3 regions of the Shewanella sp. BF02_Schw genome follow, and region 3 is predicted to be linked to each of the others. Evidence: predicted binding sites of a transcription regulator. Region 3 holds the regulator's gene; each other region holds the start of a gene.
What was found. The regulator FliA, encoded in region 3, starts transcription of late flagellar genes. The targets are predictions, from matches to a motif close to CTAAAGNTNNNNNNNNNNNNGCCGATA.
Positions count from the first base shown of each region.

Region 1: the regulator FliA is predicted to act here: its motif matches at 8,319-8,345, upstream of HNW13_RS20730 (DUF5610 domain-containing protein).
Region 2: the regulator FliA is predicted to act here: its motif matches at 2,767-2,793, upstream of pomA (flagellar motor protein PomA).

Region 1 covers NZ_JABKAW020000007.1:168,569-179,849, forward strand. The annotation lists gene HNW13_RS20685 (hypothetical protein) at 1-26, shown strand, start outside; gene HNW13_RS20690 (transporter substrate-binding domain-containing protein) at 32-874, opposite strand; gene HNW13_RS20695 (IS5 family transposase) at 1,097-1,846, shown strand; gene aroG (3-deoxy-7-phosphoheptulonate synthase AroG) at 2,157-3,212, shown strand; gene HNW13_RS20705 (hypothetical protein) at 3,257-3,433, opposite strand; gene HNW13_RS20710 (ABC transporter ATP-binding protein/permease) at 3,785-5,578, shown strand; gene HNW13_RS20715 (hypothetical protein) at 5,862-6,110, shown strand; gene HNW13_RS20720 (hypothetical protein) at 6,316-6,507, opposite strand; gene HNW13_RS20725 (FMN-binding glutamate synthase family protein) at 6,679-8,166, opposite strand; gene HNW13_RS20730 (DUF5610 domain-containing protein) at 8,381-8,998, shown strand; gene HNW13_RS20735 (ferredoxin--NADP reductase) at 9,141-9,890, shown strand; gene HNW13_RS20740 (Fe(3+) ABC transporter substrate-binding protein) at 10,106-11,113, shown strand; gene HNW13_RS20745 (iron ABC transporter permease) at 11,224-11,281, shown strand, end outside.
Region 2 covers NZ_JABKAW020000003.1:548,123-559,403, forward strand. The annotation lists gene HNW13_RS14985 (IS5 family transposase) at 1-712, opposite strand, end outside; gene HNW13_RS14990 (flagellar motor protein MotB) at 888-1,814, opposite strand; gene pomA (flagellar motor protein PomA) at 1,818-2,585, opposite strand; gene xseB (exodeoxyribonuclease VII small subunit) at 2,924-3,160, shown strand; gene ispA ((2E,6E)-farnesyl diphosphate synthase) at 3,200-4,081, shown strand; gene dxs (1-deoxy-D-xylulose-5-phosphate synthase) at 4,104-5,969, shown strand; gene grpE (nucleotide exchange factor GrpE) at 6,169-6,774, opposite strand; gene nadK (NAD(+) kinase) at 6,939-7,817, shown strand; gene HNW13_RS15025 (L-lactate permease) at 8,148-9,800, shown strand; gene HNW13_RS15030 (FAD-binding and (Fe-S)-binding domain-containing protein) at 9,892-11,281, shown strand, end outside.
Region 3 covers NZ_JABKAW020000001.1:621,620-632,900, reverse strand. The annotation lists gene HNW13_RS02985 (membrane anchored protein in chemotaxis locus) at 1-169, opposite strand, end outside; gene HNW13_RS02980 (chemotaxis response regulator protein-glutamate methylesterase) at 162-1,358, opposite strand; gene HNW13_RS02975 (chemotaxis protein CheA) at 1,389-3,602, opposite strand; gene HNW13_RS02970 (protein phosphatase CheZ) at 3,618-4,355, opposite strand; gene cheY (chemotaxis response regulator CheY) at 4,369-4,752, opposite strand; gene HNW13_RS02960 (RNA polymerase sigma factor FliA) at 4,797-5,516, opposite strand; gene HNW13_RS02955 (MinD/ParA family protein) at 5,509-6,390, opposite strand; gene flhF (flagellar biosynthesis protein FlhF) at 6,395-7,780, opposite strand; gene flhA (flagellar biosynthesis protein FlhA) at 7,810-9,909, opposite strand; gene flhB (flagellar biosynthesis protein FlhB) at 10,026-11,159, opposite strand; gene fliR (flagellar biosynthetic protein FliR) at 11,169-11,281, opposite strand, start outside.

The DNA.
Region 1 (11,281 bases), on a different contig from region 3:
AGCTGCAAGCGTTTAAACAAAATTAGTACCTTTAAGGTATTTGATACTGCGGTTGATAATTGTTTTGTTCAGCTAGATCGAGTATCTCTTGGTAGCGATATGACTGTTTGAGTGTAGTAATGGCACTATCTACTCGGTTAGTCGTTTTTTGATCATAACAGGCAATTTTACGTTGAGCAGGGTCAAAGAGTGCCACTTCTGTTACTGGTATGCTGGTATCGAGTTTTGATTTGAGTAAATGACGATAATATTCAAATATTCGTCTTTCTAAAACAATGACCTCCACATATCCATTAAATAACATCACCACTTGGCTTTTCTGATTGGTGATTTCACTGTAGTTAGGGTTGGCATTCGCGATGTCTTTAAACTCATCACCTAAGTATTGTTTTGAATTTTGGAATCCTAAAATAGACAATGCGCTAAGATCGGTAATTTGTTCAATCTTAAGGTTATTTCTAGATAAGTAAAACACGCTATTTTGATATTCAAGCAAGCTCTGTGTATAAAATAGTCCTGCCACGTTATCGGGTGCATTGATCATGCAGTCTATTTTATTGGTTTTGACTAGGCGCTGCGCACGCAAATTAGGCGCATGCACAATCTCTTTTATGTCTATATTTTCACTGTCCAGAGCAGCCTTCAGAAGGTCATACTGCACACCAGTGTTTTCATCGGTAAAGAAGTAGGGTGCAATACTGTTACTGGTAGAGAAACTGATGCTATTAATGATCGGAATCAACGTTGTATGGTAATTTTGCGAGTGGAGTTCGACTAATTCGTGCGTATCATCGATGGGATCTACTGACGTGGCAATCGCAGGATTGCAAAGAGTTAACAATGAACCTAATAAATAAATATTAAAATATTTCAATCTGTTATCCTCCTCTGGATAGCTTGCCAAGTATTAAGTTGCTCATCTTCCTTGTGTTGAATTAATGATGTTAATCATTAAAGTAAAGCATATTAATATCATCAGAGTGTCTTTTTTATGAGACAGTTTATGTTAGGGGCTGTTGATCTTTGTTTGAATTTTGTGCGAAGAAGGTAATCTCGTATAATTCACTTCGCCAAAAACAAATACAACGAGATTACCATGCCCCGATTAATGCTCACTGATGAGATGTGGTCGAAGCTAAAAGCTATTCTGCTTGATGATAGAGTTTATAACAAGCAAGAGCATCGATTTACGATGGAAGGTATCCTTTACCGATTGCGTGTTGGCTGCCCTTGGCGAGATTTACCTGAATATTTTGGCTTATGGAATACCATTTACCGTCGATTTTTACTGTGGTCAAGAAAAGGTATTTTACTTAGGCTGTTCAAAACATTATCGACTAATAGTGATACTGAATGGGAATTTATTGATGGAAGTTATGTAAAAGCCCATCAACACAGTTCAGGTGCATCATCTGATGAAAATCAAGCAATTGGGTTAAGTCGTGGTGGTAATACAAGCAAAATCCATCTCGCGGTAGATAGCTATGGTTTACCGATAGAATTCATTGTTACAGGTGGAGAAGTTCATGATAGCAAAGCAGCTAATGCCCTTATTGAATTATTGCCACAAAGTCATTTTATTATTGCAGACAAAGGCTACGACAGTGAAGCGATTAGAGATAAAGTGCGTGAATGTGGTTCAAAGCCAGTGATCCCTAGAAGACAAAATTCGAAGCAAGGAAATGGCGATATCGATTGGTGTTTATACAAATATCGGCATTTAGTTGAAAATGCTTTTGCTCGGCTCAAGCATTTTAGAGCGATAGCTACCCGCTATGATAAATTGAAAATTAATTTTGAAAGCCTGCTGGCTCTAGCTTGCTCTATAATTTGGCTGCCAATGTGAAAGATCAACAGCCCCTAGTGATATTTGGTGCTAAAAAATCAATGTATAAGTGTATTTCATACTCGGTTTACGGGGTAGCCAAGTGAGCTCAGTTGCTATTGCTTCCTATTACGTATTCCCAATCACATACTGATAGTCACTACTATCGGCACTGATGAATAATACTTGATTGATTTGTCGATAGATACTGGTTAAATTGATGATTCATGTTCATTTTTTCGATGGTTTTTTATCATTTTTAATGAATCGTATCAGCTGATTTATTTATTGAATCAGACTCATAAGACGTTTTGCCGGAGTTGTAACCACTATGCATTATCAAAATGACGATATTCGTATCGATGAAATAAAAGAATTGCTTCCACCCATTGCGATTCTAGAACGATTTCCGGCAACCGAACATGCATCATCAACTGTTTTCAATGCGCGTAACAGTATTCATCAAATTCTAGCCCGTAAAGATGATCGCTTATTAGTGGTGATTGGCCCTTGTTCAATTCATGATCCTGTTGCCGCCTTAGAGTATGGTCAACGCTTAGTTAAATTGCGGGAACAGTATAAAAATCAGCTTGAAATTGTCATGCGAGTGTATTTTGAAAAGCCGAGAACGACAGTAGGTTGGAAAGGGTTAATTAATGATCCGTATATGGATAACAGTTTTCAATTAAATGATGGTTTACGGACCGCTCGTAAATTACTCGTTGATTTAAATGACTCTGGTATACCAACAGCAGGTGAGTTTTTAGATATGATCACGCCTCAATATGTTGCTGACATGATGTGTTGGGGCGCTATTGGTGCACGTACTACCGAATCTCAAGTACACCGTGAACTATCATCGGGGCTATCTTGTCCAGTAGGATTTAAAAATGGTACCGATGGAACCATTAAAGTGGCTATTGATGCCATTGGAGCTGCGAGTGCTCCACATCATTTCTTGTCGGTCACTAAGTTTGGTCATTCAGCCATAGTGTCAACCAAAGGGAATCCAGATTGTCATATTATTTTACGTGGAGGTCGGGCGCCTAATTATAGTGCCGAACACGTGTCCGACATTGCCAAGCAGCTGGCTAAATCTGGTTTGACAGATAATATTATGATCGATTTTAGCCATGCTAATAGTAGTAAAGATTACAAGAAGCAGATGATGGTTGCCGATGATGTTGCAGGGCAAATATCTCAAGGTAATCATGCTATTTTTGGTGTGATGGTTGAAAGTCATTTAGTTGAAGGACGCCAAGACCTTATTGAAGGTAATGCATTGTGTTATGGACAGAGCGTAACAGATGCTTGTATCGGCTGGGATGATACAGAGTCACTTTTAGCAACACTAAATAAGAGTGTACTTGACCGTCGTAAAGCTTGATATTTGATTAGTTACACCTAAAAAAATAAGGCGCACAATGCGCCTTATTTTTTTATATGTTGTACTAAGTATTCATTGGCCTTAGCTAAACTGCCAAACGCTGAAATAAGATTATCACGCCCTTTATCTTGCAGTTCAGGGTTACCTGATTCAATCATCATCCATACCCATGTTTGTATTAGTTGTAATGGTGGGTATTGAATTTTCGAGCTATCCAACATAAAGCATCCTTTAAACTAGTAAATCGTTGTTTGTTTATTATCAAACAGGCGTTTATCTGTTCTTGAAGAGTAACAAATTCTGCTGACAGAAATAACTCTATTTAGCTTAAAAAAGCATAAAATGACTAAAAAAATTTAAAAAGTAGTATTTTAGTCTGTGTGATTTCATTCATTGATAGTTCTAAAGTACTATTTACCTGACGCTCAAATAGCCCTTTTATGATAAACATGAGTGTGGACTTAATCCATAGTAATGTGACCGATGTCTGATTAGAAAATGACATATAATAAGACAATCAATATTAGGTCGTGGCGAACTGCCTATAGCAGTGGTAATTAATTGGAGCATAAATGAGACCTTCTGCGTATTTCGAAGGCCCAGTAGGGAAGTTAAATTGGCATGTTTTAAGATTATTATGGCCATATTTATTAGAATTTAAAGCACGAGTGTTGTTAGCAATGATTTGCTTAATCGTTGCTAAAATTGCGAGTGTTGCACTGCCATTTATTCTGAAAGAATTAGTCGATACGCTTGATAAGCAATCTTCAGCCCAGCTCATCGCAGTTCCTGTTGGATTGGTGCTAGCTTACGGCATGGTACGTTTGCTGAATGTTATAATTGGCGAGATACGAGATACGTTATTTGGCCGTGTTACCGAACGCGCTATTCGCCGCCTTGGAAGAGCCGTTTTTGAACATTTACATCGGCTCGATCTTGATTTTCATTTAGATCGCCGTACTGGCGGCCTGTCTCGTGATATTGAACGCGGCACAAGTGGCGTCAGTTTTTTAATGCGCTTTATGGTATTTAATATTGTGCCAACCCTGCTTGAGATTGCCTTAGTGATCGGTATTTTCTTTTATAACTATGGCGCCAGTTTTGCACTGATCACTTTATTTTCTGTGGTGGCCTATATTGGTTATTCAATTGTGGCGACAGAGTGGCGCACCGGTTATGTGCGCGATGCTGCGAGAGCTGACTCGCTGGCTAATACGCGTTCAATCGATAGCTTGTTAAATTATGAAACTGTAAAATATTTTAACAATGAAGAATTTGAGTCACAACGGTATGATTCCGCACTTGAACAATGGGAAGTTGCAAAGCGAAAAAACCGTTTATCATTGTTTGCTCTTAACGGTGGACAAGCATTAATTATTGCTGTTGCGATGACGGCTATGATGGCGCTGGCGGCTTATGAAGTGAGCCAAGGCTCGATGACAATTGGTGACTTTGTTCTCATTAATGCTTTTATGATGCAGCTGTTCATTCCATTAAATTTTTTAGGCTTTGTTTACCGTGAGATCCGTGGGGCATTAGCCAATATTGAACGTATGTTTGATATTTTAGACAAACAACCACAAGTGTTAGACCGCGTCGATGCTATTGAAGCCAGTCCAACTGTCGGGGCAATAAAGTTTACTGATGTGAGCTTTCATTACGACCAACGCGCTATTTTAAACAGCGTTAGTTTTGATGTGCCAGCAGGGAAAAAAATTGCCGTAGTGGGCGACAGTGGCGCAGGTAAGTCAACTATCATTAAACTGTTATTCCGCTTTTATGATGTTGACCGTGGGTCTATCACTATTGATGGTATTGATGTGCGTCAACTTAGCCAACAGGCCTTACGAAGAGCCATCGCCGTGGTACCGCAAGATACTGTGTTATTTAATGATTCTATTTATGAAAATATTAGGTATGGTCGCTCAGATGCGACTCACGATGAGATTCTCGCGGCGATTAAATTGGCTCATTTGAGTGACTTTATTGAATCATTGCCGGATAAAGGTAACACCAAGGTCGGTGAGCGAGGATTAAAGCTCTCCGGCGGCGAAAAGCAACGTGTTGCTATTGCACGCGCGGTGTTGAAAGGAGCGCCTATTTTAGTGTTCGATGAAGCCACATCTTCATTAGACTCACGCTCAGAGCAAGCCATTTTGAGCGCCTTGCGAGATGCAGCCAAAGGCCATACAAGTTTAGTGGTCGCCCATCGTTTATCGACCATTATTGATGCTGACCAAATCGTTGTATTGAGTAAAGGTAAGATTGTTGAACATGGAACTCATACCAGTTTGTTAGCTCAACAAGGGCTTTATGCTCGGCTTTGGCATATTCAACATGAACAAAAAGATCTGCCAAATGATTAAGGGTTGGTCAATGGATATCGCGCTATGATGTTGTCGGGTAAAATACTGTCGTTGCCACAAATAAAAATCTCTCTATAGCGTAAACACTCAGTATCTGACTACTTTAACAGCGCTGAGCGGTGTTTAAATCGTCTGGATATATTTAACGCGAATGAATCTTTTGACGACAGTGATCAACGCAGTTAATCTATAGCCTAACTTGTGGGTTATTTATTCCAGATAACTTTATTTTTCAATCAATTGGATTTTATCAAAGGTGCGAATTCGTGTATGGAGGTGACTTGTGCATAATATTGCGTTAATTGCGGCGCTAGAAGGCACCCGACATCAAGTGACAACCGATTGGTTTGCTATTATGGCAATGCTTAAAACGCGTAACATGTCTGATGATGCTATTAAAATAGTTTATAACGACTTATGTGCCGGTTTGAGAGTAACGACTCGAGGACTCACTTTAGCTAAAGCAATGAACAAAGACCTTGATAAAAACATTATTAAACAAAGTGATGATCCGCAGGACATGCTTTCTTAGTTTACATCGCGTTAATCAACTTATGTTGGTTCATTGATTTGCACATTATGCAGATAAAGTGATATCAACGGATGTATTTTGACATGTTCAAATGACTTTAGTCGTTAGTATTTGGCTGGTTTACGGTATCAAATACTTGGAAGAAGATAGGAATTATAGTGAGTTGATTCAATGGTAACGAGTGCTGCTACTAATGATCAAAAGCTTACTTTTTCTGCCAACCAATACAGACCATTTTTATGAGTGCAGCTGGAGAAGGATCTAAAGTTAAGCGTTTGATTTTTCCTTGTTCAAAACACACAAATTCACCTTCGATTTCTGTCATTCGATTACAGTTTTTACAGCTTAAACTTAAGCTTTTGACATTTAGATCTGCTGCATTCGTTTTTATGTTCAACACGAAATCCCCTGAATTGATGCCTCTTTAAAATCACATTAATACTGCTTATTGTGATCGACATCAAAGTATATTGTACACCTATTCTTAAATTCGGCAAAGTAATCCGCTGAGTGCCCCCCAGTAATCCGCTCAGCTCACCCAAGTTATTCACTGGGGTTGAGGTTTAATTTATTGCATATGTCGGTAATGTTTATCGAGAGTGACCGCTACACCCGTTGATTGCACTATTCGGGCATGATGGCGGGTTAAGTATCTTGGGTCGGTTACACCACATGAATGTGCGATCATGGTTAAATCGTAATGTAAGAAATGATTGTAGTTTGCGACGCGTGCAGATTTATCTTTTGGATCCAAGCCTTTTTGCAATCGTATATTATGGGTCGTTATACCGGTTGGGCAGGTGTCTCGGTTGCACTGTAACGATTGAATGCAGCCCAAGGCAAACATGTTTCCGCGAGCTGAAGCAATAAAGTCGGCGCCAGTGGCTAATGCCCATGCCACGTATGACGGCATGATCATTTTACCGGTCGCAATCACTTTAATGCGTTGTTTAAAGCCGCGTTCATTAAGTAAATCAACCAGTAACGGTAAACTTTGGCGCAATGGTAAGCCGACATTATCCATTAAGGCTTGTGGTGCCGCGCCCGTACCACCATCTGAACTGTCTAAGGTAAAAAAGTCTGGCGCATATTCAATACCACGACGTTCAATTTCATCTAGAAATTCTGTAACCCATGACATGTCACCTAATACCGCTTTAATACCGGTTGGTTTACCACTGATATCTCTTACTTGATTGATCATATCGACAATGTCAGCAACATTATGTAATTCAATGTGGCCATTGGGGCTTATGGAGTCTTGTCCTGCTGGGATACCGCGAATGGTTGCGATTTCTTCGGTGACTTTTATCGCCGGTAAAATACCACCTTTGCCAGGCTTAGCACCTTGGCTTAATTTAATTTCGAACATTTTTACTTCAGGATGAGCGGCAATATCGGTCAGTTTTTGTGGGTCTAAATGACCATGCTCGTTACGCACACCATATTTAGCGGTACCTATCTGAAACACTAAATCACAATGTCCTTTTAGATGATAAGGACTTAACCCACCTTCGCCAGTATTGAGCCAACAGCCTGCTTTTGCTGCACCATGGGATAGTGCTGTAATGGCTGGGCGAGACAAGGCACCAAAGCTCATGGCCGAGATATGGCAAATTTTATCGGTTGTGTAAGGGTGTTTACATTCAGGACCAATGATTACTGCGATGGTTTGGTGAGTGTCATGATCACTGACGGGGAATGCTGAGTTCATGAACATTACCGCACCCGGTTTATCCAGAACTTGTGTCGACCCAAACGCAATTGTCCTGTCAACATTTTTAGCTGCGCGATATACCCAACTGCGTTCGGCTCGATTAAACGGCAGTTCTTCGCGATCTTGAGAAAAAAAGTATTGTCTAAAAAACTCACCTTGTTTTTCAAATATATATCGAAATCGACCGATAACAGGGTAGTTGTGTCGAATGGCTTGTTTGGTTTGCAATTTATCAGCGATAAACATGTAAATTACAGCGATCAGTAATAACCAAAATAACACTAAGAAAAGACCAGAAAAAATATCTATTCCCCACATGAACCAATGTTGTTGCGGCATGTTGTTATTCCTATTTGGCTATCAATCTGATTACCATATTACCATATTAGCAGATGTTCATTTGGGCAAGTTAAATTGATGATGTTAATCAACAGGCTATTCTTTAGTAAAATTGATATTAATAAATTTCTCTTAATTGTTTTAATTTATGACTTTAGAAATGAGTTTTTTGGTCGATAATTAAGCTATCGGTCATTGTATGCGAGCTAATATCATGGAAATTAAACAATCAAATAGCAGTAATGCCAGTCCACTGCGTGACAATAAAACAGTTAATACATCGCAAACTTCATCAAGCCACCAAGCTGAGAAAAATTCCCCGGTTGAGCCTAAGCTAACCAGCAATCAGCTAAGTCGACAAATGATGAATAATTCGATTTTAGCGGCGCAAGAAGAAGTCAGTATTGCTGCGGGTGATAAGTCTATGGCATTACTTTACCGTGCCGCGATTGAAGCCATTAATGAAGAGCTTGCGCCAACACTGGGGGAGAACTCAGTCCAAAAAAGTATTGAAAGTGGAGTGGATTACTCTCCTGAAGCGACAGCCGATCGTATTGTCAGCTTTGCGACAAATTTCTTCTCGGTACATCAACAACAAAATAAATCCATGGGGTTTGATGAGCAAGTTAGCAGTTTTATGGTGAAAATTGGTGATGCTATTGATCAAGGTTTTAAAGAGGCTAGCGATATCTTATCTGGGCTCAAAGTATTAGAAGGCGATATTGCAGCAGGAGTCGATCAAACCTATGAGCTCATACAGCAAAAACTTGCTCAGTTTCAACAAGACCGCCTAGATGGCCATTCAGCTAAGCAAGATTCATCAACTACGTAAACTTAGCTCTGTTCTTTTAAGTGAGTTAATCGCGTGTGATTATTCACTATAGATATAAATCGGGGAGGCTTTTAATTAAGCAAATATCTGTATAGATTGGTATTATAGTAAATACATACGCCAGTCTAAAAGGAACAAAGTCATGTGGATTACCGGTACCGTGCTAAAACGCATTGATTGGAATGATAAATTATTCTCGTTGCGTATCAAAGCCGATGTCGAACCTTTTATTGCAGGTCAGTTTATTAAGCTCAGCCAAATGCGTGATGATAAACGTGTAGCGCGTGCGTATTCGCTTGTAAATCCCCCTGGGACTGATTATGTCGAGGTGTTGGCTGTTGCGGTAGAGGATGGTCAGTTATCTCCAGATCTAAAAGCATTAAGCCCAGGTGATACCATTCAAATCACGCCCAAAGCGACCGGTTTTATGACCTTAGATGAGGTGCCTAAAGGGGCATTGCAAGGTAAACACCTATGGCTGTTATCAACAGGCACTGCAGTGGGGCCTTTTATCTCTATGCTTGCAACCGATGAGCCTTGGCAACGCTTTGAAAAAGTCGTGCTAGTTTATGGTGTAAGACTTGGTGAAGATTTAGCTTATTTAGAAACGATTAAACAGTTTATTAGTCAATATCCTCAACAGTTTGTGTTTATTCCCATTGTGACCCGTGAAGATTATCCCGAAGGCTTATCATGTCGTATTCCTGATGGCATTAGCAGCGGATTAATTGAACAGAAAGCAGGCTTAGGGATTAATGCGGAACATTCTCAAGTGATGATTTGTGGTAACCCAGGAATGATAAATGATGCGCAAACCGCTTTAGTTGAAAAAGGCTTAGTAAAAAATCTTCGACGAGCGCCTGGACAAATTACGGTCGAAAAATACTGGTAGTGTTTTGGTCAATCATAATTCCATGATAGTGGCTTAAGCTTGCCATATTGGCTTACAGCATAACAATTTGATGTTTTAGCCTTGGCGTTTTAACCGCTGAATGTGAAACAGCACTTGCTCCTTTTGATATGATCACTTACCCTGTTGCAATTGATAACCATTATCAATTGCGCCAGTGGCGGCGGAATATTGATTCAGTTAAGGAGCGTTGATTAATGAAATTGCTAAAAAGTGTCGCATTATTAGGCTTGGCTTGTGTTGCTTCTTCTGTGAGTGCTGCAGATGCATTAACGGTTTATTCTTATCGCCAAGCTTTCCTGATTGAACCTATTCTAGAAAAGTTTACCGAGCAAAGTGGTGTCGACGTAAAGGTTGTTTTTGCTAAAGATGGCATTGCAGAACGTATGGTGCGTGAAGGTCGCCTATCTCCCGCTGACGTGGTGTTAACATCTGACTTCTCTCGCTTAATGGAATTAGTGGAAAAAGATCTTGTTTCTCCCGTCGACAGTGCGGTGATTAATAGCAATATTCCCCCTCAATATCGGTCACAACAGAACAATTGGTATGCGCTGACGATGCGTGTTCGTAATCTGTATTCTTCAAAAGAGCGTAGCGGTAAAATTGACATCGATTACGAAGACTTAGCTTCAGCAGAATACAAAGGTAAAATTTGTACCCGCAGCGGTAAACACCCTTATAACGTCGCATTAGTGGCGTCGATGATTGCCCATGACGGTGAAGCGAAAACGAAAACCTGGTTAGAAGGGGTAAAAGCTAATTTAGCTCGTAAGCCTCAAGGCAATGATCGTGATCAAGTATTAGCAGTTAAAGAAGGCATGTGTGACATTGCTATCGGTAACAGCTACTACTACGGCAACATGCTGATGGATAAAAATCAGAAAAGCTGGGCTGAAGCGGTTGAAATTAACTTTCCTAATCAACAGAACCGTGGTGCTCATGTAAACGTATCAGGTATGGCATTAGCCAAACATTCACCGCATAAAGATAATGCGATTAAGCTAATGGAATTTCTTACTTCAAACGTTGCACAGAAAATGTATGCTGAAGTTAATATGGAATATCCGGTAAAGGCTGATGTCGAACCGTCTGAATTAGTGGCGTCATGGGGTGATTTTAAAGCCGATAGTTTGCCTATCTATAAGTTGGCTGAATACCATCAAGACGCTGTAAAACTGCTTGATGAAGTGAAATTTGATCTTTAATTGAAGCTTGTTTAAACATTATCAGCGCATTATCGATATGATTGATAGATTGATAGATTGATAGATTGATAGATTTATTGATGGTGCGCTAAGTTAACTCGGTATTATTTATGATTTTAGGTTTAACCAGAAGCTGGTCGCTTGCTGGTTATTTTATTACGGCAATAT
Region 2 (11,281 bases), on a different contig from region 3:
GCAGGCTTTCAAAATTAATTTTCAATTTATCATAGCGGGTCGCTATCGCTCTAAAATGCTTAAGCCGAGCAAAAGCATTTTCAACTAAATGCCGATATTTGTATAAACACCAATCGATATCTCCATTTCCTTGCTTCGAATTTTGTCTTCTAGGGATCACTGGCTTGGAACCACATTCACGCACTTTATCTCTAATCGCTTCACTGTCGTAGCCTTTGTCTGCAATAATAAAATGACTTTGTGGCAACAGTTCAATAAGGGCATTAGCTGCTTTACTATCATGAACTTCTCCACCTGTAACAATGAATTCTATCGGTAAACCATAGCTATCTACCGCGAGATGGATTTTGCTTGTATTACCACCACGACTTAGCCCAATTGCTTGATTTTCATCAGATGATGCACCTGAACTGTGTTGATGTGCTTTTACATAACTTCCATCAATAAATTCCCATTCAGTATCACTATTAGTCGATAATGTTTTGAACAGCCTGAGTAAAATACCTTTTCTTGACCACAGTAAAAAACGACGGTAAATGGTATTCCATAAGCCAAAATATTCAGGTAAATCTCGCCAAGGGCAGCCGACACGCAATCGGTAAAGGATCCCTTCCATCGTAAATCGATGCTCTTGCTTGTTATAAACTCTATCATCAAGCAGAATAGCTTTTAGCTTCGACCACATCTCATCAGTGAGCATTAATCGGGGCATGGTAATCTCGTTGTATTTGTTTTTGGCGAAGTGAATTATACGAGATTACCTTCTTCGCACAAAATTCAAACAAAGATCAACAGCCCCTAGTAAAAGCGCTGTAAGGCACATTTATAAAACAAAAAAGCGCAATCTCTTTAACTTGTAGAGATTGCGCTTATCTTTTGATGGCAAACTATTGAGTTACAATTATTTCATTCGACTCTTTCGCTTTGCCTTGTTCGATAGATATTTCTACCCGGCGGTTTCGAGCCTGATTTTCAATAGAATCATTGGCGATTAATGGTCTATTAGACGCCTCGCCAACCACTTTCATCCTTGATTCATCAAAACCAGAAACTCTTCTTAATTCATGAGCCACAGCCACAGCTCGTTGGCTTGATAGTTCCCAGTTTGAGCTGTAAAGCTCATTATTGATATCAGCACCATCAGTGTGACCCGACACCGTAATAATCCCAGGGACATCTTTTAATAATTCACCAATTGAGCGCACAATAGGTTTGAACTTAGGTTGTAAAAAGCCTGAGCCCGAAGCAAAAGAGCCTTTCTCACGGATACGAATAATAATTTGTTGGCCTAAAGATTCAATTTCAATGGCGCCATCGACAATTTCTTCATTGAGTTTTTCAGCCATTTTTTTAACTTGATCATTAATGTTTTCTTGCGAAGAGGCAGCGTCTTTTTTAACGGCTTCAGCTTCTTGTTGCGCTGTTGCAGCTGCATTGCCACCGCGTTGCTCGCCATTCTGTTTTTGAGTCCCACCCGCGCTGTCTTCTTCACCCGCCTGATACTCTATCGTCGGTTGGGTCATTTCATTGGTTTGTTGATTAATGATCTCTATTGGAGTGGGATCGGGGCGACCTGGGCGGAATTCAAGCGCAATAACAGACGTCCCCTTAGGAATGTCTTTTACTTCAACTTTGTTTTGTACCCCGAATGCATACTTCATTGAACCAGCGATTTGTTTAAACTTCATTACGTCCATTTCAGAGAACGCTAACAACAACACGAAGAAACACATCAGCAACGACATTAAGTCTGCAAATGTGGCAAGCCACATAGGGGCGCCAGCGGGTGGACAATCACACTTGGCCTTAGCCATGAGTTACTCTCCGTCCGTTGTATCGATTTTTCGCACACTTTCAGCCAAATAGTTCTTCAAAAAGCCTTCAATAACCCGTGGATTCTGTCCATCTTGAATCGCTAATACTGCATCCATAATTAAATTACGATTAAGCAATTCTTCGTTCATTCGTAATGATAATTTATCCGCCATCGGGATGGCGATCATGTTGGCAATTACCGCGCCGTAAAGAGTCGTTAACAATGCCACTGCCATTGAAGGTCCAATAGACTTTGGATCGTCCATGTTAGATAGCATCGCCACTAAACCAACTAAAGTACCAATCATGCCCATTGCAGGTGCCACATCACCCATGGCTTTAAAAATACCCACCCCTGTTTTGTGGCGTTCTTCAGTTAATGCGATGTCTTTTTCTAATGCGTTGCGCACCACATCACCGTCATGGCCATCAACTAACATATCAACGGCTTTTTGCATAAAGGTGTTGGTAATAACCGCTTCTTCTAATGCTAAAAAACCGCCTTTACGGGCAGCATCAGCCATGGTGACAGCTTGTTCTATCAAGTCTTCAGGTTTATCTAATTTAAACATGAAGGCTTTCATACCAATCTTTATTGAACCTAAAAATTGCTTTAGGTTAAATTTCATCATCACCACAAATAAAGAGCCTGCCACAACAATAAAAATTGACGGTACATCGATAAATAATCCGATACCACCACTGGTGATCATCGCACCAATAATAAATGCAAAAGCACCGATAATACCTATTAGGGTAGCTAAATCCACAACCTCTCCTCAATCGCAGTCATTATGCTGCTTATTTGTGCTACTTCCATCGTGCTGTTAGCGCACGTTATATGACCCGAATAATCCGACAGTATTTTGTGTTGATAACAACGCCCATCGTTATGTATTACAGCAAAAGTTTCAATACTATTTTTGCTAGCAAATTTAAATCATGACTTGTTATCGGACAAACTTGGCTCAAGTTTAGCTTGTTTTTGTACATTCTAAACAAAATTCAATAACAAAGCGTGCTGTTGAGCAAATAACCAGCGACTGTATTTGACCGATACGCTGGGCTGATATACCTTGTCACACGCTGAATAAAAGGAATATTACTCGTGGCTAAAAAACCTGAAAATCTCAGTTTTGAACAATCATTAACTGAACTTGAAACCATTGTTGCTCATTTGGAGCAAGGTGAAGTGTCGCTGGATGATGCACTTAAGCAGTTTGAGCGTGGCATTAAGTTAGTACGTCAAAGCCAAGCCAAACTTGAGCAAGCACAGCAAAAAGTCTCTATCTTATTAAATGAAGATGATGCCGAATTAGCGTCGTTCACTGTAGAAAGTGAATAATCGTCAACATAGTGTGTATTAAATAATAGGTCTTGATACGTGTTAGCTAAAGCAATAACAACATACCAAAATCGCGTTAATGGTATTCTTAACCAACATTTAACGCTGCTCGATGACGCTGCACCAGATTTAAAAGCAGCGATGCTCCATGGTGCGCTATTGGGTGGGAAACGCATAAGACCATTTTTGGTCTACAGTGTAGGTGACATGCTCGGTGTCAATATCAATGCACTTGATAAAGCCGCGGCTGCTATTGAGTGTATTCATGCCTATTCATTAATACACGATGACTTACCGGCAATGGATAACGATGCACTTCGTCGTGGCCAACCAACTGTTCATATTGCATTTGACGAAGCCACCGCGATTTTAGCCGGTGATGCGTTGCAAACATTGGCTTTTGAAATTATCACAGCCCCTTGTAATGACTTACATCCGAAGCAACAACTGGCGATGGTCAGAGTACTCGCAAAAGCTTCAGGGTATCAAGGTATGTGCGGTGGGCAGGCGATTGATCTGAGTGCAACAGATCACAGTATAAATTTGGACCGATTAACCGAATTACATAATAAAAAAACCGGAGCGTTAATCAGTTGTGCGGTTGAGCTTGCCTTAATCGCTGCTGACGTACCCGATGAGCATTATAAATTAATGATGAAATATGCCCATACGCTTGGGCTAGCTTTTCAAGTGCAAGATGATATTTTAGATATTACTGCTAGCACCGAAGAGCTAGGCAAACCACAAGGCAGCGATCAGCAATCGAATAAAAGCACGTTCCCGAAACTATTGGGTCTCGATGGTGCCAAAGCCTGTGCAGAACAACTAATACAAGATGCACTATCAGCGCTGACTAAATTACCATACAATAGCCAGTTAATTGCAGACTTCGCCCACTACATTATTGAGCGAAGATTATAATAAAGAGTCAGACAATCTCGCTATGAGCTTCGATATTTCTAAATTTCCAGTACTAGCGAAAGCTAATACACCAGAAGAATTAAGGAAGTTACCTCAAGGTTTACTTCCTCAAGTGTCTGATGAACTCAGACAGTTCTTACTTCAGTCTGTTGCTATTTCTAGCGGACATTTTGCTTCTGGCTTAGGCACAGTTGAATTAACTGTGGCACTTCATTATGTCTACAATACCCCATTTGATCAGTTAGTTTGGGATGTAGGGCATCAAGCTTATCCACATAAAATCCTTACCGATCGTCGTGAACAGATGCATACCATTCGACAAAAGAATGGCTTACATCCTTTCCCATGGCGTGAAGAAAGCCCATACGATACGTTTAGCGTGGGTCACTCTGGCACCTCTGTTAGCGCCGCCTTAGGTATGGCGATTGCTGCAGGTAAAGAAGGTGCGGGTCGAAAAGTGGTTGCTGTAATTGGTGATGGCGCCATGACCGGGGGAATGGTGTTTGAAGCCTTAAATCATGCTGGCGACTTGCACAATGACATGCTCGTGGTACTGAATGACAATGAAATGTCGATTTCTGAAAATGTTGGCGCACTGAATAATCATTTGGCGCAGCTGATGTCAGGTCGTTTTTATACCACCATTCGAGAAAACAGTAAAAAGGTCCTTAAAGGGATGCCGGTCATTAAAGAAATGGCTAAGCGAACTGAAGAGCACCTTAAAGGCATGGTGGTGCCTGCAACGTTATTTGAAGAACTAGGGTTTAATTATATTGGCCCAATAGATGGTCACGATGTTGATTCGCTCGTTGAAACAATGCGTAATATGCGTAACCTCAAAGGTCCACAGATACTGCATATCATGACCAAAAAAGGTCGTGGTTATGAGCCTGCTGAAAAAGATCCTATCGGCTGGCACGCGGTGCCTAAATTTGATCCCAGCCAGTTTAAGAAACCGACAACTAAACCAGGTTTGCCTACGTTTTCACAAGTATTTGGTAAATGGTTATGCGACATGGCTGCCACAGACGACAAGTTAGTCGCTATTACGCCCGCTATGCGCGAGGGCTCTGGCATGGTTGAGTTTTCGCAACGATTCCCAAGCCAATATTTTGATGCTGCCATTGCTGAACAACATGCAGTCACCTTATCCGCAGGGTTTGCCTGTGCAGGTCTAAAGCCTGTGGTTGCTATTTACTCGACTTTTTTACAGCGCGGATACGATCAACTTATCCACGATGTGGCTTTGCAACGTTTACCAGTATTATTCGCTATTGACCGTGGTGGTATTGTTGGTGCAGATGGCCCAACTCATCAAGGGGCATTCGATTTAAGCTTTATGCGTTGTATTCCTAATATGATCATTATGGCGCCATCAGATGAAAACGAATGCCGTCAAATGCTCTATACAGGTTATTGCTATCAAGATGGGCCGACTGCGGTACGTTACCCTCGAGGGTTTGCGACTGGGGCTGAACAAGTTGAGGCCATGACATTAATACCGATAGGTAAAGGGGTATTAACCCGTCAAGGTCAAAAAATTGCCATTGTTAACTTTGGTACCACACTTGAAGCTGCTACCTATGCTGCTGAAAAACTGGATGCTACCATTGCCGATATGCGCTTTGTTAAGCCACTAGATTTAGCCTTGCTTGAACAACTTGCCAATAGCCATGATGTTATCGTTACCGTTGAAGAAAATGCGATTATGGGTGGTGCGGGTTCTGGAGTGATTGAAGCATTACACAAAATGCGGATCGTGAAACCTGTGTTACAGATTGGTTTGCCTGATGAATTTATTCAACACGGCGCACCTGATGAAATCATCACGGATCTTCAACTTGATGCTGAAGGTATTTTAGCGCAAATCCAAGCATTTATGGCTTAATATTCTACTGTTATTACTGGCAGAGGATCAAAAAAGGACTGAAAATTCAGTCCTTTTTTATGGCTCGCGTTCTAGTGATCATAGTGCAAGTAACTATAATAAATAGCATTATAATAAATAGCACTATGTTGAAGAACACTATAATGCTATTGGCTACAGCTCTAGTGTCAACAAGCGAGTATTGAGATTAACGTTATCGTTAAGCTTCAACATCCACACTGCCACCGCCTTGAGATACCATCACCATCGCAGGACGCAGTAAACGGTCATTCAATAAATAACCTTTCTGCATGACCATCATGACAGTGTTGGCAGGAAACTCAGCACTTGGCTGCATCCCAATAGCTTGATGATGTTCAGGGTTAAATGCTTGGCCTTGTGGATCAACTTGAGTTACACCAAACTTTGCCACCGAGGTTAAAAAGCCTTTCATGGTCAGTTCGACACCCTCATAAATCGCTTTAGTCGCTTCATCTTCAGGGTTAGTCCCCTGTAAGGCGCGTTCCATATTATCGATTACAGGCAAGAGTTCGTTAGCAAACTTTTCCAAGGCAAACTTACGTGCTTGCTCGACATCTTTTGCCGCGCGAGTACGAATGTTCTGTGTTTCTGCCGCTGCGCGCATTTCAACATCTTTACGCTCAGCTAACGCAGTTTCAGACTCAGCCAATAGTTGCTCTAGTTCTTCAATTCGAAAATTTGCTTGGGTTACTTCATCCATCAAACTTGCCTCATCAGTCACAACTTCAGGAGTTACAGCTTCTTCCACTTGATCTTGCGATGTGTTGTTCGATTCGTTGCTCATTTTCACTCCAGCTAAAAAATGCGTTATTTCGTATTCTACGACAATAAAATAAAGTGGCCATTTACTGATAAATTAACAGCAAATCTCACACTTCTAATAAGTTTGAGTATATTATGGGGATCAATTCTTATGTTTCAAGGCCTAAAGGCATAACAAACTCGAATATGACTAAAATGTTCCAGACAATCGGTCTCATCGGTAAACCACATCATCAAGGGACTAACCTCACGTTAACCCGATTGCATCATTGGTTAAGCATGCAGGGCTTTAGGGTTATCGTTGAAGGACGAGTCTCTGCAGAGCTGGGGGTAGATGTTTGTTCAATGGACCTACTTGAAATGGGTGAACATTGTGATTTAGCCATCGTGGTTGGTGGTGATGGTAATATGTTAGGTGCAGCCCGAGTATTGGCGCGTTTTAATGTTGCCGTGATTGGTGTAAACCGGGGTAACTTAGGTTTTTTAACTGATTTACCTCCTGATAACTTCGAAGAAGCCTTGTCTAAAGTGCTCGGCGGTGAATTTGAAACTGAACACCGTTTTTTACTGGAGGCTGAAGTTCACCGTCACGGAAAAATAACCGCCAGTAATACCGCCGTCAATGAAGCTGTACTTCACCCTGGCAAAATTGCTCATATGATCCAATTTGAGGTTTATATTGATGAACAATTTATGTATAGCCAGCGCGCTGATGGCATGATTGTGTCCACGCCAACAGGTTCTACTGCCTATTCTTTGTCTGCTGGCGGTTCAATATTAACACCTAATCTGCAAGCGCTTATTTTAGTGCCGATGTTTCCTCACACCTTGTCATGTAGACCCATTGTGGTCGATGCATGTAGCATCATTAAATTAGTGGTCTCACCTGAGAATGGTGAAAACCTCGAAGTCAGTTGTGATGGTCATGTCCATTTAGCTGTATTACCAGGCGATGAAATTTTTATTCGCCGCTCAAATGAACGCCTAAGACTCATCCACCCCAAAGGTCATAATTATTTTCACGTATTACGTAACAAATTAGGCTGGGGAAGTAAACTTTTCTAACTGTTTGAACTCGATCACAACACCGTCGCCTTTCTAGTGAGCCCCTTCACATTACCAAATGCTAATTAAATATATTGTAAGCCAATCGATAACTCGCTTGGTTTTACTTTATATGACCTGTTATATCCCTATAAAGCGTGATCTCAACCACGCACTAAAAACCTTGCACCGGATGCGCTTCACAGTTCTGTTGGCTAATGCACTTTCTCGTTTGTTAGATGATCTCGATCAACACTTTTAACACTTAAATAACGTCTATTACGCCCTAGTTAGACAAATGCTGACAAATAATAACAATTTAGTACCCACTTATAGTGATACGAGGTATGCATGACAATATTACAGATACTAGCAAGCTTGACCCCCATTATTAGCGTAATGGTATTTTTAGTGCTTATGCGCCTACCAGCGTCTAAAGCAATGCCCATATCAATGGTCGCTACAGGCCTTGTAGCAATGTTTATTTGGCAAATGGATACGCAACTCCTTGCGGCATCTGTTGTCGAAGGTCTTCTCGCGGCGTTAACACCACTGACCATTATTTTTGGTGCGGTATTTTTGTTAAATACCCTTAAATATTCTGGCGCCATGGACACTATTCGTTCAGGCTTTACTAACATCAGTGCCGATGCGCGAGTTCAGGTGATTATTATTTGCTGGTTGTTTGGATCGTTTATTGAAGGCTCTGCAGGCTTCGGTACTCCAGCTGCAATCGGTGCACCGCTACTAGTATTATTAGGTATCCCACCCATTGCTGCAGCCGTAGTGGCCTTGATTGCTGATTCAACATCAGTGTCATTTGGCGCAATTGGTTTACCTGTTCTATTTGGGATGGAACAAGGCCTAACAGAAGGCGGCGTTAACATGGCGGCAGCTCAAATTGCTGAACATGGTGGCACCTTCGCAGGTTATGCACAGTATATTGCTAAACACATGATCACCATCGACTTAATAACAGGTACATTAATTCCGTTAGTGATGGTTTGTGTATTAACAGGATTTTTTGGTCGCAACAAGTCGATTAAAGAAGGTTTACAAGTTTGGAAATTTGCAATATTTGCCGGTTTTGCCTTTACCATACCAGCATGGTTAATTAACTATTTTGCTGGTCCTGAATTCCCTTCTGTTATTGGTGCTCTTGTGGGTATGGCGTTAGTTATCCCTGTCGCGAGAAAAGGCTGGTTACTGCCATCAACACCTTGGTGTGACTTCAGCGAAAACGACAATAAATCAGATGAAGAGCTCGCGATTAATCAAACACCGGTTAAATTCTCACAAATTGCCGCTTGGTCTCCATACATCATTATGGCGTCGTTATTAGTCTTATCTCGTGTCGTTACACCATTTAAAAGCTGGTTGCTTGGCTTTAACATTAGCTGGACGGGTTTATTAGGCACAGAGCTTAAAGCCGGATTTGCTACATTGTATGCACCGGGAATCTTCTTTGTTGTTGTATGTTTATTCGGTTTTATCTTATTTAAAATGAAACCTACTGCAATGAAGCAATCAATCACCGTATCTTGTCGTTCAATGTTACCAACGATCATTTCACTAGGTGCATCAGTACCTATGGTAAAAATATTCCTAAACTCAGGTGAAAATGGCGCCGGTCTCGCTTCAATGCCAGTTGCATTAGCAGACCTACTGGCCAATAGCATGGGCTCAGTTTGGGCTTGGGTTTCACCTATTGTCGGTATTTTTGGTGCCTTCCTGTCAGGTTCTGCGACTTTCTCAAACATGATGTTCTCAGGCTTACAGTATTCAGTTGCAGATAATATCGGCATGAATCACGCCATCGCGTTAGCGTTGCAAGGCATTGGAGCCAATGCAGGCAACATGATGTGTGTAATGAACGTCGTTGCTGCTGCTACCGTGGTAGGTATGGCTGGTCGTGAGTCTGAAATTATTCGTAAAACAATGCCTATCGCACTGGGTTATGCCTTAGTTGCAGGCACTATTGCTGTTATCTGGGGTGGATTCTAATTAACGATAAAGTTACTTATATTCTAACGATAACAATACAACAGCAGGCACAAAATGCCTGCCGTTCATTCGAGTGTAAAGAGAGCATGTTATGACTATTAATTATCAAGTAGTGATGGATACGTTAACGTCACAGCTCGGCAGTCACGCCGTATCCAATGATCCAGTGCGTCGTTTTGCTTGGTCAACTGATGCCAGTTACTTTCGTATCGTACCTGAAATTGTGGTACACGCAGATACTCCAGAACAAGTTAAAATAACCCTTAATATCGCCAGAGCACATAATGTGCCAGTAACCTTTCGTGCTGCCGGTACCAGTTTATCTGGCCAAGCAATTGGTGATGGTATTTTACTTATTTTGGGCCATGATGGTTTTAGAAACATTGAAATCAGTGAAGATAGAAATTCAATCACTCTAGGTGCTGCGGTCATTGGTTCAGATGCCAACATGGCATTAAAACCCTTCAATAAAAAAATTGGTCCCGATCCAGCCACACTAGCCTCTGCACAAATTGCCGGAATGGTAGCAAATAATGCATCTGGAATGTGTTGTGGCACCGCGCAGAACAGTTATCAAACCATTAAATCAGTTAAATTAATGCTTGCCGATGGTACTGAACTTGATACAGGTTGTCCGCATTCAAAAGCAGCATTTAGCCAATCTAATCCTGCGTTACTTACGGCGTTAACCGATCTTGCGCAATTAACTCAAAATAATCCAACCCTATCGGCGCGGATCCGTAAAAAGTTCTCGATTAAGAACACCACTGGTTACAGCATTAATGCACTGGTAGATTTTAGCGATCCATTTGACATCATTAATCACTTAATTGTGGGCTCAGAAGGCACACTTGCGTTTGTAAATGAAGTCACTTATCACACCGTTGAAGAAGCTCAATTTAAAGCTTCTGCCATGGCGGTGTTCTTCAATATGGAAGATGCTGCCAGCGCAATACCACCGATTAAAGGTGATAGTGTGGCCGCTGCAGAATTACTTGATTGGGCATCGATTAAATCGGTTACCGGTAAAACTGGCATGCCGGAGTGGCTAAGTGATTTACCAGAAGGTTCAGCCATTCTATTAATTGAGTGTCGTGCTAATGACCCCGAAACGTTAGTGCAATACACTCAAGATGTGATCACAAAAATCGCTCACATTGACACTGAACGTCCAACTGAATTCAGTAATGATCCAGCAGTATTTGGCCAGTATTGGGCAATGCGCTCTGGTTTATTCCCTATTATTGGCGGTGCAAGACCTAAAGGCACATCGGTTATTATTGAAGATGTTGCATTCGAATTACAACATTTAGCCAGTGCAGCAGCAGACTTAACCGCTTTATTCCATCAACACGGTTACCCAGAAGGAGTGATTTATGGCCATGCTTTAGCCGGTAACTTCCATTTTATTATCACGCCAACGTTTGCCTCTCAAGATGATATCAATCGTTTCCAAAATTTCATGCAAGATGTCGCTGAAA
Region 3 (11,281 bases):
GTACCATCAATAACACTTGAGACGCCGTTAATCGTGCTACATCCTGCTCTAATAACGTCACTTTTTGATCAGCGTCAATATACAAACCCGCTAATACTACTATGGCAATAAAGGACAAAAAAAATCCCAGTTTTTGCTTCGTCTGCAATGAGTATTCTGGCTTAGCCACGACTAGACTCTTTTAAAATAGCTTCAGCCATATTATCTAATGAAATAGAGTGAGTTGCGATACCGGTTGATGCTACAGCTTGAGGCATACCATATACCACGCAGCTTGCTTCATCCTGCGCCCAAATAGTGGCACCGACAGACTTTAACATTCTGGCACCTTCTCTACCGTCTGCGCCCATTCCCGTTAATACAACCGCTAAAACATCACCGCCAAAAGCTTTGGATGCTGATGCAAAAGTAATATCAACACACGGCTTATAGTTCATTTCTTGGGTTCCGGAAATGACTTTAAGTCTTCCAGAAATACCGCTTCGCTCAATCATGAGCTGCATGCCTCCGGGCGCCAAATAGGCACAACCAGGGCGCATGGCATCACCATTTTCAGCTTCTTTTACCTCAATTTTACACAAGGTATTTAAACGAGCTGCAAAGGCTGGAGTAAACGCCGCAGGCATATGCTGTATCAACACTATGGGATGAGGATAATTTGCAGGAAATGCAGTTAATACTTTCTGTAATGCTACTGGCCCACCGGTTGAAGTCCCGATGAGTAACAATTTATATTGCTTACCACTGGCCCGAATAGACGATATTGAAGACGTTGTCGGATTAGCGCTCTGACGATCTGCTAAGGTTGTGGATAAACTGGAACGAGTCGCTACAGGCGTTGTTGTGGAAGCTAAACGGCTGCTTAGCGGACGACGAGGCGTGTTGATATCTGGAGCCGCAATCGTTGAACGACGAGATTCTGGTAATGAAGTAGGTGTTAACGAACTTGGCCGATATATCCTACGTCGACCTAATGCTTTAATTCGTTGCTGTAACAAAAGAATCGCATCGTCTTTATTGGTTGCTATATCTTCAAAACGTTTTGGCAAAAAATCTAGTGCACCGGCTTCTAACGCATCAAGTGTCGCTTTAGCACCATCATGAGTTAACGATGAAAACATTAAAATGGGAGTAGGATTATTAGCCATAATTTCACGGACAGCAGTTATACCGTCCATCACAGGCATTTCAATATCCATCGTAATGACTTGAGGCTTTAACTTTGCAGCCATATCAACAGCTTCTTTGCCATTAACAGCAACGGCAACGACTTCGAGATCAGGATCTTGATTGACAATCTCACTGACTCGACGTCGAAAAAAGCTAGAATCATCTACAACTAGTACTTTTATGGCCATTTAATTCCTTAAATAATGGAACTTTTATTTTTATTTTATTTTTTTGCTTTTAGCGTAATGTTTTAGCAGTCCTGGCACATCTAAAATCAGTGCAATACCACCATCGGATGTAATTGTCGCACCCGCCATACCTGGAGTACCTTGTAACATACTGCCAAGCGGTTTAATGACCACTTCTTCTTGTCCAATCAATGCATCTACAACAAAACCAATTTGCATAGTGCCAAGCTGAACAATAACCACATGACCATGCTTCTTATCACCATGTTTAAATGTTGATTTTTTACTGTGCAGCCAATGTTCTAGGTAAAATAATGGCACGGCCTTATTACGGAAAATCACCGTCAATTGACCATCGACTATATTGGTTTTTGTTAAATCTAAATTAAAGATTTCATTCACGCTTGATAATGGTAGTGCAAAAACTTGATTAGACACATCAACCATCAATGTTGGCATAATAGCCAAAGTTAATGGCACTTTAATTTCGAGAACAGTACCCTTACCTTTCATTGAGTCAATATAAACAGTACCGTTAAGTTGGTTGATGCGGGTTTTCACCACATCCATGCCCACTCCACGGCCTGAAATATCTGAAATTTCAACTTTGGTTGAAAACCCTGGGGCAAAAATCAAATTGTAAGCTTCGTTATCGGTCATTCTCGAGGCGGTATCTTCATCAAGCACACCACGACTTATCGCAATTTGTTTTAGCTTCTCAGGGTCCATTCCCGCGCCATCATCCTCAATTTTAAGCAGGATGTGGTCACCTTCTTGGCTAGCCGATAAGGTAATGGTACCGGTTCGAGATTTACCGCTAGCTTCACGAGTTATCGGCATTTCGATACCGTGATCGACTGAGTTTCGAACCAAGTGGACTAAAGGATCGGCTAACGCTTCAACTAAGTTTTTATCAAGATCGGTTTCTTCACCAATCATGATTAAATCAATTTCTTTATTTAAGGTACGGGCTAAATCACGGACAACACGCGGGAAACGACCAAAAACTTTCTTAATCGGTTGCATGCGGGTTTTCATCACCGCACCTTGTAAATCAGCCGTAACCAAATCCAGGTTTGCTAGCGCTTTGGACATTTCCTCGTCTTCACGATTAATGCCTAAACTAACCAATCGGTTACGCACTAACACTAACTCACCAACCATATTCATGATTTGATCTAAACGAGCAGTATCAACACGAACCGTTGTTTCACCTTGTGGGACAGACGCCGCTTTAGCAGGTGTTTTGTCTTTTACAGGTTCAACCTTTGGAGCAACTACAGGGACTGATGTCGCTACTGGTTTAACAACAGGAGCTGGGCTAACTTTTGCTGCTTGCACAGGAGCAACGGCATTAGTAGGTTGAGCTGGCGGAGGCGTTTGCGATTTAGCAACTGGCGCAGTACCTTTTCCGTGTAATTCATCTAAAAGACGTTCAAATTCATCGTCAGTTATTTCATCAGAATCAACAAGGGGTTCAACAATAGGCGTTGCAGCAGGCTTAGTTGGAGCTGCAGGTTTGGTTTTAGCTTCAAATGAACCTGAGCCATGTAATTCATCTAATAATGCTTCAAACTCATCATCAGTGATTTCATCGCTACTACTTGCGGCAGGCTTTGAATCAATATTGGCTTTTTTTACTTCAGAAGGTTTAGTTGCAACAGGACTTTTACCCGGACCATGTAAGGCATCAAGCAACGCCTCAAATTCTGACTCATCAATGTCATCAATACTACCAGTGTCAGATACTTCCGCTGAGGGAATGCTAATATCTTCGACATATTCAGGATCACTGAATTCAACAATATTTTCAATTGGTTCTGGCTCATCTGCCGACATTTCTGAAGGTAATGGCGCTCCTGAACTTAATAATTTGAGTTTAGCAAGTAATGCAGAATCAGCAGGGTCTTGTGATTCTCCCTGTTGAGTTTGAGCAAACATGGAATTAATCGCGTCGACCGCTTGCAAAATAATATCCATTAATTCTGCATTTACGCCACGTTTACCGGTGCGTAATAAATCGAACGTGTTTTCAGCTTCATGACACACGTCAACCATCGGTTTTAGACTTAAAAAACCAGCCCCACCTTTAACAGTATGGAATCCACGGAAAATAGCATTGAGTAAATCACTGTCATCAGGATTATTTTCAAGAGCAACTAGCTGCTCCTGTAGAAGCTCTAAAATCTCGCCAGCTTCAATTAAAAAGTCCTGGAGTATCTCTTCATCAACATCAAAAGACATTAAATTGACTCCTAATTAGAAACCCAGACTTGATAGCAGATCGTCTACTTCATCTTGACCTGTCACCACATCTTCACGCAGTTCAGCATGCATGATGGGACCTTCTGCTTCTATTTTATTTTCGTTTATAGTTGGCAATGATTCGGTAGTATGATCTCCGAATACCGTTAGCATTGAGACCAGATTACTTTCTACTTCACGAACTAAATCAATCACTCGACGGATCATTTGCCCCGTCAAATCTTGGAAGTCTTGCGCCATCAAAATTTCATTTAATAACTCGCGAAGACGATTAGAATCATTTTCACTATGTAACATAAACTGCTGAACATCATGACAAAGTGACTTAAACTCACCCATTTCTATGTCACGACGCATCAATTTATCCCACATTGGCGTCACTGATTGTATATTGCTAATGATGGTATCGGCCAAAGGTAGACATTCTTCAACTGCATCCATGGTTTTATTTGCAGCTTGTTCTGTCATGTCGATAACATAGTTCAATCTTTCTTTAGCATCTGGTATTTCGGTATTGGCTAATTCAGATAAACGGTTATCAACTTGAAAATCTTTTAGTGCACTATGGAGTTGTCGAGTTAGTTTACCGACTTCTTCAAAAAGCTCACGCTGCAATGGCGTTGCAAGCTCTCTGATCATTTCATCGGCTTTATCTTGTTGACCCAAGCTAAGCAATTCAACAAGTTCTTGGGCCTGTTCGAGAGTGATTAACCCCGATATTGATGCCTGCATGACTTATCCTTGCTTATGCGAGTCGTTCAAAGATTTTGTCTAACTTTTCTTTTAACGTAGCTGCGGTAAAAGGTTTTACGACATAACCATTTACACCGGCTTGCGCTGCAGCAATAATCTGTTCACGCTTAGCTTCTGCAGTTACCATTAGCACAGGTAAATGCTTTAACGAATCATCTGCACGGATTGCTCTAAGTAAATCAATACCTTGCATTCCAGGCATATTCCAGTCTGTTACCACAAAATCAAAATCGCCTTTTTGCAACATAGGTAGGGCTGTTGAGCCATCATCTGCTTCTTGGGTATTATTAAATCCCAAATCTCGCAACAAGTTCTTAATGATACGCCTCATTGTTGAAAAATCGTCAACAATAAGAATCTTCATATTCTTGTCCAAGGTTTCCTCCGGTGAGCTGACACTCGTTTGCTCTAGATAAGTTATTATTCTTGTGTCCAATGCTTGAGTTTCGCTTTTAATCTGAGCATTGCCTGACTTAATATCTGGCTTACTCGCGATTCGCTAACTTCAAGGATGGCACCGATTTCTTTTAAATTTAATGCTTCGTCGTAATACAACGACAACACTAATGCATCTCTTTCTGGCAATGTCTTAATTGCTTCAACCAATGCAGATTGGAATTGAATTTCAGCAAGCGAGTCAAAGGTTTCATCTGGCGTTTCGTTGTCTGTGATTAACACATCTTGCGACACACCAAGGTCTTCTATGCCTATGATTTTACCAACAGAAACATCATTTAAGATATGATGGTATTCATCGAGAGACATATCAAGTTTTTCAGCAATTTCTGTATCATTGGCATCTCTTCCAAGCAGTTGCCCCAATTCATCAATTGCATGTGCTACTAGACGATTATTACGATGAACTGAGCGCGGAACCCAGTCACCACGTCGAATTTCATCTATCATTGCACCACGAATTCTGATGCCTGCAAAGGTTTCAAACTTAGCCCCTTTACTGTTATCAAATTTAGATGAGGCCTCAAGTAACCCCATCATCCCAGCTTGTAATAAATCATCAAGTTGCACCGATGCTGGTAATCTTGCCAGCATATGATGAGCAATTCTTTTTACCAACGGTGCATACTGTTCAACAATAGACGTTTTGTTATCGAACTGAGTATACGCGGCGGCTTTATTCACTCGTTCTTCCTTCTTGTATCGGCTTACGTTGTACAAGACGTTCAACAAAAAACTCTAAATGACCACCTGGCTGTTGTGGAACTGGCCAAGTCATAATTTTATTGGCTAATCCATGATAAGCAATAGCTGAAGGCGACTTAGGATACGCTTCAACAACTAACTTTTGCTTACGAACAGCTTTACGTAAATTTTCATCGAATGGTATTGTTGCCACTAATTCTAAAGCAACATCTAAAAATCTATCCGTCACTTTACTGAGTTTAGCAAATAATTCCATACCTTCTCGTAAACTACGTACCATATTTGCCACAATTTTGAAGTGGAACACACCATGTTCACGACTTAAAATTTTAATCAGCGCATAAGCATCAGTAATTGATGTTGGTTCGTCGCAAACGACTATCAATACATCCTGTGATGCACGAGAAAAACTCAGCACCATGTCTGATATACCAGCAGCAGTATCCACAATTAAAATATCGAACTGAGTTCGCATTTCACTAAATGCACGGATAAGTCCAGCATGTTGTGCTGGCGACAACTCAACCATCGCTTGAGAACCCGATGTGGCAGGAACAATACCAATACCTTTAGGTCCACGGACAATGATGTCATCTAATTCGGCATCTCCGGACAAAACATGAGATAAATTTTTCTCAGCACGTATCCCAAGCATGACATCGACGTTGGCTAAACCTAAATCGGCATCAAGCACTAATACGCGTTTGCCTTTTTCAGCTAGTGCTACCGCAGTATTAATTGACACACTGGTTTTACCCACTCCGCCTTTACCACCGGATACGGCAATTACTTTAACTTTATCGTTATTTGGTTGATTCATCATACGTAAACCACTTGCTTGATCCCGAGTCATATCTTTACTCAAATGCATAGGCTGTGTCATTAGACCACACTGTGTCTTGTGACGATTGTTGTTCTGTTTCATTTAACGCCGCGAGAGCCTTTTTAGCCAACTCTAACGTATCTGCTACTTTCATGTCCTCAGGAACACGTTGACCGTCAGTAACATAGCTTAATGGTAACTCATTTTGAATCAATACGCTCAATGCACCTGCAATTGATATCGATTCATCTAACTTTGTTAAAATCGCACCCGCTAATGGAATTCGTTTAAAATGTTCTACAGCATCTTGTAACACACGACGTTGACCAGTTGCAGATAAGACTAAGTAGCTCCGAATTGGGATCCTACTATTTGCTGTTAAATTATCCAGTTGCTGATATAAGCGCATATCTCGCTGTCCCATACCTGCGGTATCAATTAATACTAACTTACGATTTCTAAATTGATATAAAATTTGTTCTAATTCGGTTAAATCATGTGCTTGCTTAACCGGACAGCCCATTATTTTGCCATAAGTCGCTAATTGCTCATAGGCACCAATACGATAATGGTCGGTGGTAATCAATGCTACCTGCTCTGGGCCATGATGGGCGGCAAAGCGAGCGGCTATTTTAGCTAAAGAAGTTGTCTTACCTACACCGGTTGGACCAACAAACGCCACAACACCACCACGTTTAACTATATCGTCGCCTTGATTGTCGAGTAAATTGGCTAAACTTTGTGGTAATGCTCTCACTAAATCGGCTGGGGTGTAGTGTTGACTTAGCCCCGCTAGTTTAGCAGCAACGGCTGGAGAAAACTCTGCTGCAATCAATTTACTTTCTAGCATTGCGCCAACAGGATCGGTACGCTTTTTTTGATCTTTCATCAACGATGAAACTTGATGGGTCAATAAGTTACGCAATGAAGCCATTTCTTCGCGCAGAGCATCCATATCAGCAGATTGATTTTTATTGGTTTTTTTAGCTTGCTCTGGTGCCGCTTGCGATTGAAAAGTTGATGCTGGTTTAGCAGACTTTGCCCCTTGTAATTGGCGGGCCCATTCTGGTAAATCCGGTTCATCTTGGCTGACAGACATTTGTTGTGTCATGCGATTATGTTGTTTTTGAAGTAAGGCTTGTAAAGAGTCGGCCTCAGGAGGTGGGTTCACCTTTGATTGAGCTTTCATCACAGGCTTAGCGCCTAATGACACCCTATCGTCACTAACATCCATAAAACCGGTAGTCGGCGCTTGTGATGCGATGGCGGCTTTAGGTTCATCATAATCTACAGCAGCGACAATTTCGATTCCGCCAGTGACTTTTTTATTTGACATAATGACAGCGTCAGAACCTAAGGTTTCTTTTACTTGAGCCAATGCAGCGCGCATATCTTTGGCAAAAAATCGTTTAATTTTCACTTATGCACCTCTATAAACTGACGTTATCACTATTGGCCTACTGCAGAAACAATTCTAATTTGTTTCTCGTCCGGGATTTCCTGATATGAAATCACTCGTAAATTTGGAATAGTGTATTTAACAAATCTTGACAGCGTTGACCTAAGCATACCCGATGTCAATAAAATGGCTGGCTGCCCTACCATTTCTTGCTTCTGTGCAGCATCTAACAATGACTGCTGCATACGCTCTGCAAGACCAGGTTCAATATTAGGTCCTTCACCGCCAGTCGCCTGCATAGACTTATGCAACATCTGTTCCAACTCTGGCGCCAATGTTATGACAGGAATTTCGAGTTCTGGTCCAGAGATTTCTTGTACGATCATACGTTTTAACGCTATACGCACTGCTGCCGTTAATACTTCAGTGTCATTGCTCTTAGTACCGTACTCTAATAGTGTCTGCACTATGGTGCGTAAATCTCGTACCGATACCCCTTCGTTAAGTAAGTTCTGCATCACTTTAACAACTGATCCCAGAGGCATGACATCTGGTACAAAACCATCCACTAATTTAGGAGAGTTCTTAGCAAGCATATCCATTAACTGCTGGACTTCTTCGTAACCTAATAACTTAGCAGCATTATTACTCAGTAACTGGCTTATGTGAGTCGCTACAACCGTTGCAGTATCAACGACGGTATAACCTAAAGTTTGTGCATGTTCACGTTGCTCTGGCGCTATCCAAACTGCCTCTAAACCAAAAGCTGGGTCGCGAGTTTCAATACCGTCTAGTTTACCGTAAACTTGGCCAGGATTAATGGCTAATTCACAATCATGCCTAACTTCAGCCTCACCCACTACGACACCCATTAACGAAATTCGATACGCATTGGGTGATAAGTCTAGATTGTCACGAATATGCACCGCTGGCACTAAAAAACCTAATTCTTGTGACAGTTTTTTACGTACGCCTTTGATCCTGCCTAATAATTCACCACCTTGAGACTTATCAACCAGAGGAATTAAGCGATATCCGACTTCAAGACCAATAGTATCAACATGGCGCACATCGTCCCAGCTTAAATCTTTAGGTTCTTTATCCTTGCTCTCAACTGGTCCTTTAGTTGCTAACGTTAGTGCAGCTTGCTTTTTGTCAACGTTACGCTTGTAAATAAAGTACGCAGCACCAGCGGTAATAAATGCAAATGTCAAAAACGCAACATGAGGCATACCAGGCACAATACCCATAATAAAGAGTAACCCAGCAGCAATGGCTAATGATTTATGACTGTCAAACATCTGACTGAACATCATTTGGCCCATATCGCCAGACTCGTTTTGACGCGTCACCATCAAGGCCGCGGCAATAGACAGTAATAAACCGGGAATTTGCGCAACTAAACCATCACCGATGGTCAGTAAGGTATAAATTTCAACCGCGCTAGAAAAGTCTAATCCATGCTGGATCATACCAATCACAAATCCACCAATCATATTGATGACTAGGATCATGATCCCTGCAATGGCATCACCTTTAACAAACTTTGAAGCACCGTCCATCGCACCGTAGAAATCGGCTTCACGAGTTACTTCAGCACGGCGGATCCGCGCTTGGTCTTGGGTTAATGTGCCAGCATTTAAATCAGCATCAATGGCCATTTGCTTACCCGGCATTGCATCTAAGGTAAAACGAGCACTCACCTCAGCAATACGCCCCGCACCTTTAGTTACCACTGCAAAGTTAATGATAATAAGGATAATAAACACCACTAAACCAACGGCATAATTGCCGCCAATAACCACAGAACCAAAAGCCTCAATGACTTTACCCGCAGCGGCACCACCATTATGACCTTCAAGCAATACAATACGGGTAGAGGCGACGTTTAGAGCGAGTCTTAGTAACGTTGCAATTAATAATACGGTAGGGAAAGCAGCAAAATCGAGTGGTCTGTCAGCATAAATAGCAACTAAGAGTACAACTAAAGCCAACGCAATATTGAATGAAAACAGAATATCTAGCAAAAAAGCAGGAATAGGTAAAACCACCATTCCTAACGCAGCAAGTACTAATAAAGGCGTTCCGATCCCTTTAAAAGTAGATACTTTCATTTGTTTCATTTGGCCAAAAGCTGCTTTTGCATCCATATTAAGATGAACCCTTTATGTCAGATCACGGCGTCAATGGACTGTTATTTGACGCGAATAAACATACAAAGCAAAAATTAAGCCATAAATATTACCTATCTAAAATAGATTAATTATTAGTGCTTTAAATCATCTGGTATGGGTTGTTTAAGCGGGATAGGTTTTGGCCTACGACCTTTACCTTTTTGATATTGCCTAAGCTGGAATACATAAGCCAAGACCTGCGCAACAGCAGTAAATAAGCCTTCTGGCACTTGTTGATCCACTTTAGTCGTGTGGTAAATAGCACGAGCCAACGGCGGGGCCGATACAATAGCAACGTTATGCTCTCGAGCTATTTCACGTATTCTAAAGGCTACGTCATCGACACCTTTAGCGATTAGAAAAGGGGCTGATGATCGGCTTACATCGTATTTAACTGCCACTGCATAATGTTCGGGGTTAACCACAATAACATCCGCATTAGGCACCTCGGTCATCATGCGTCGTTGTGCCATCTCCTGCTGCATTTGTCTTATGCGGCCTTTAACCTCAGGTTTGCCTTCAGTATCTTTATACTCGTCTTTGACTTCCTGCTTGGTCATTTTTAACTGTTTATTGTGATTCCAAATTTGAAATGGCACATCAATAATAACGATTAATAACATCGAGCTGCAAAGTAAGATGAACATCCAAATAAGTAAATCTAGAGCATGGTATACATTACCCGGCAGATGATCACTGGACAGAGTCAAAATATCGTAGAAATAAAATTTTAGTAAAAAATAAGCCGATAACGCTACCACTGAAAACTTTGCAATACCTTTAGTAAGCTCAACCAATGCCTGGGTGCCAAACATACGCTTAAAGCCGTTCATGGGGTTTAACTTACTGCCTTTAGGCATAAACGCTTTGACTGAAAAAGACATGCCACCTAGCACAATATTGCCTAGGAAAGAAACAAACGCCAACAAAGCAATAAAGCTAATTAATGGCCCTGCGAGCTCATTACCGACGACCCCCCACACACGGAACATGGAGTTAGTATCAAAAATCTGATCGCGCTCCATGGAAAATATCTGCTCCATAATGGTATAGAGGCTTTTGGCAATAGCAGGACCTGTCATCGAAAAACCAACAGATGCAGCAAGCAGTACCGCTGCGGTACCTAACTCTTTAGAGCGAGCGACTTGACCTTTTTCTCGAGCTTGTTCAAGTCGCTTGGATGTGGGTTCTTCTGTGCGTTCTTGACCGCTGTCACTTTCTGCCATATGTGCCCCTTAAAATACCACTGAGCCATTAAGTTGACATTGAAGTTGCAAAACGTCACACATAAGTAACTGCGCAGCCATCCACACTTCATCAAAATGCGCCATGATAGGTGCTAACGTTA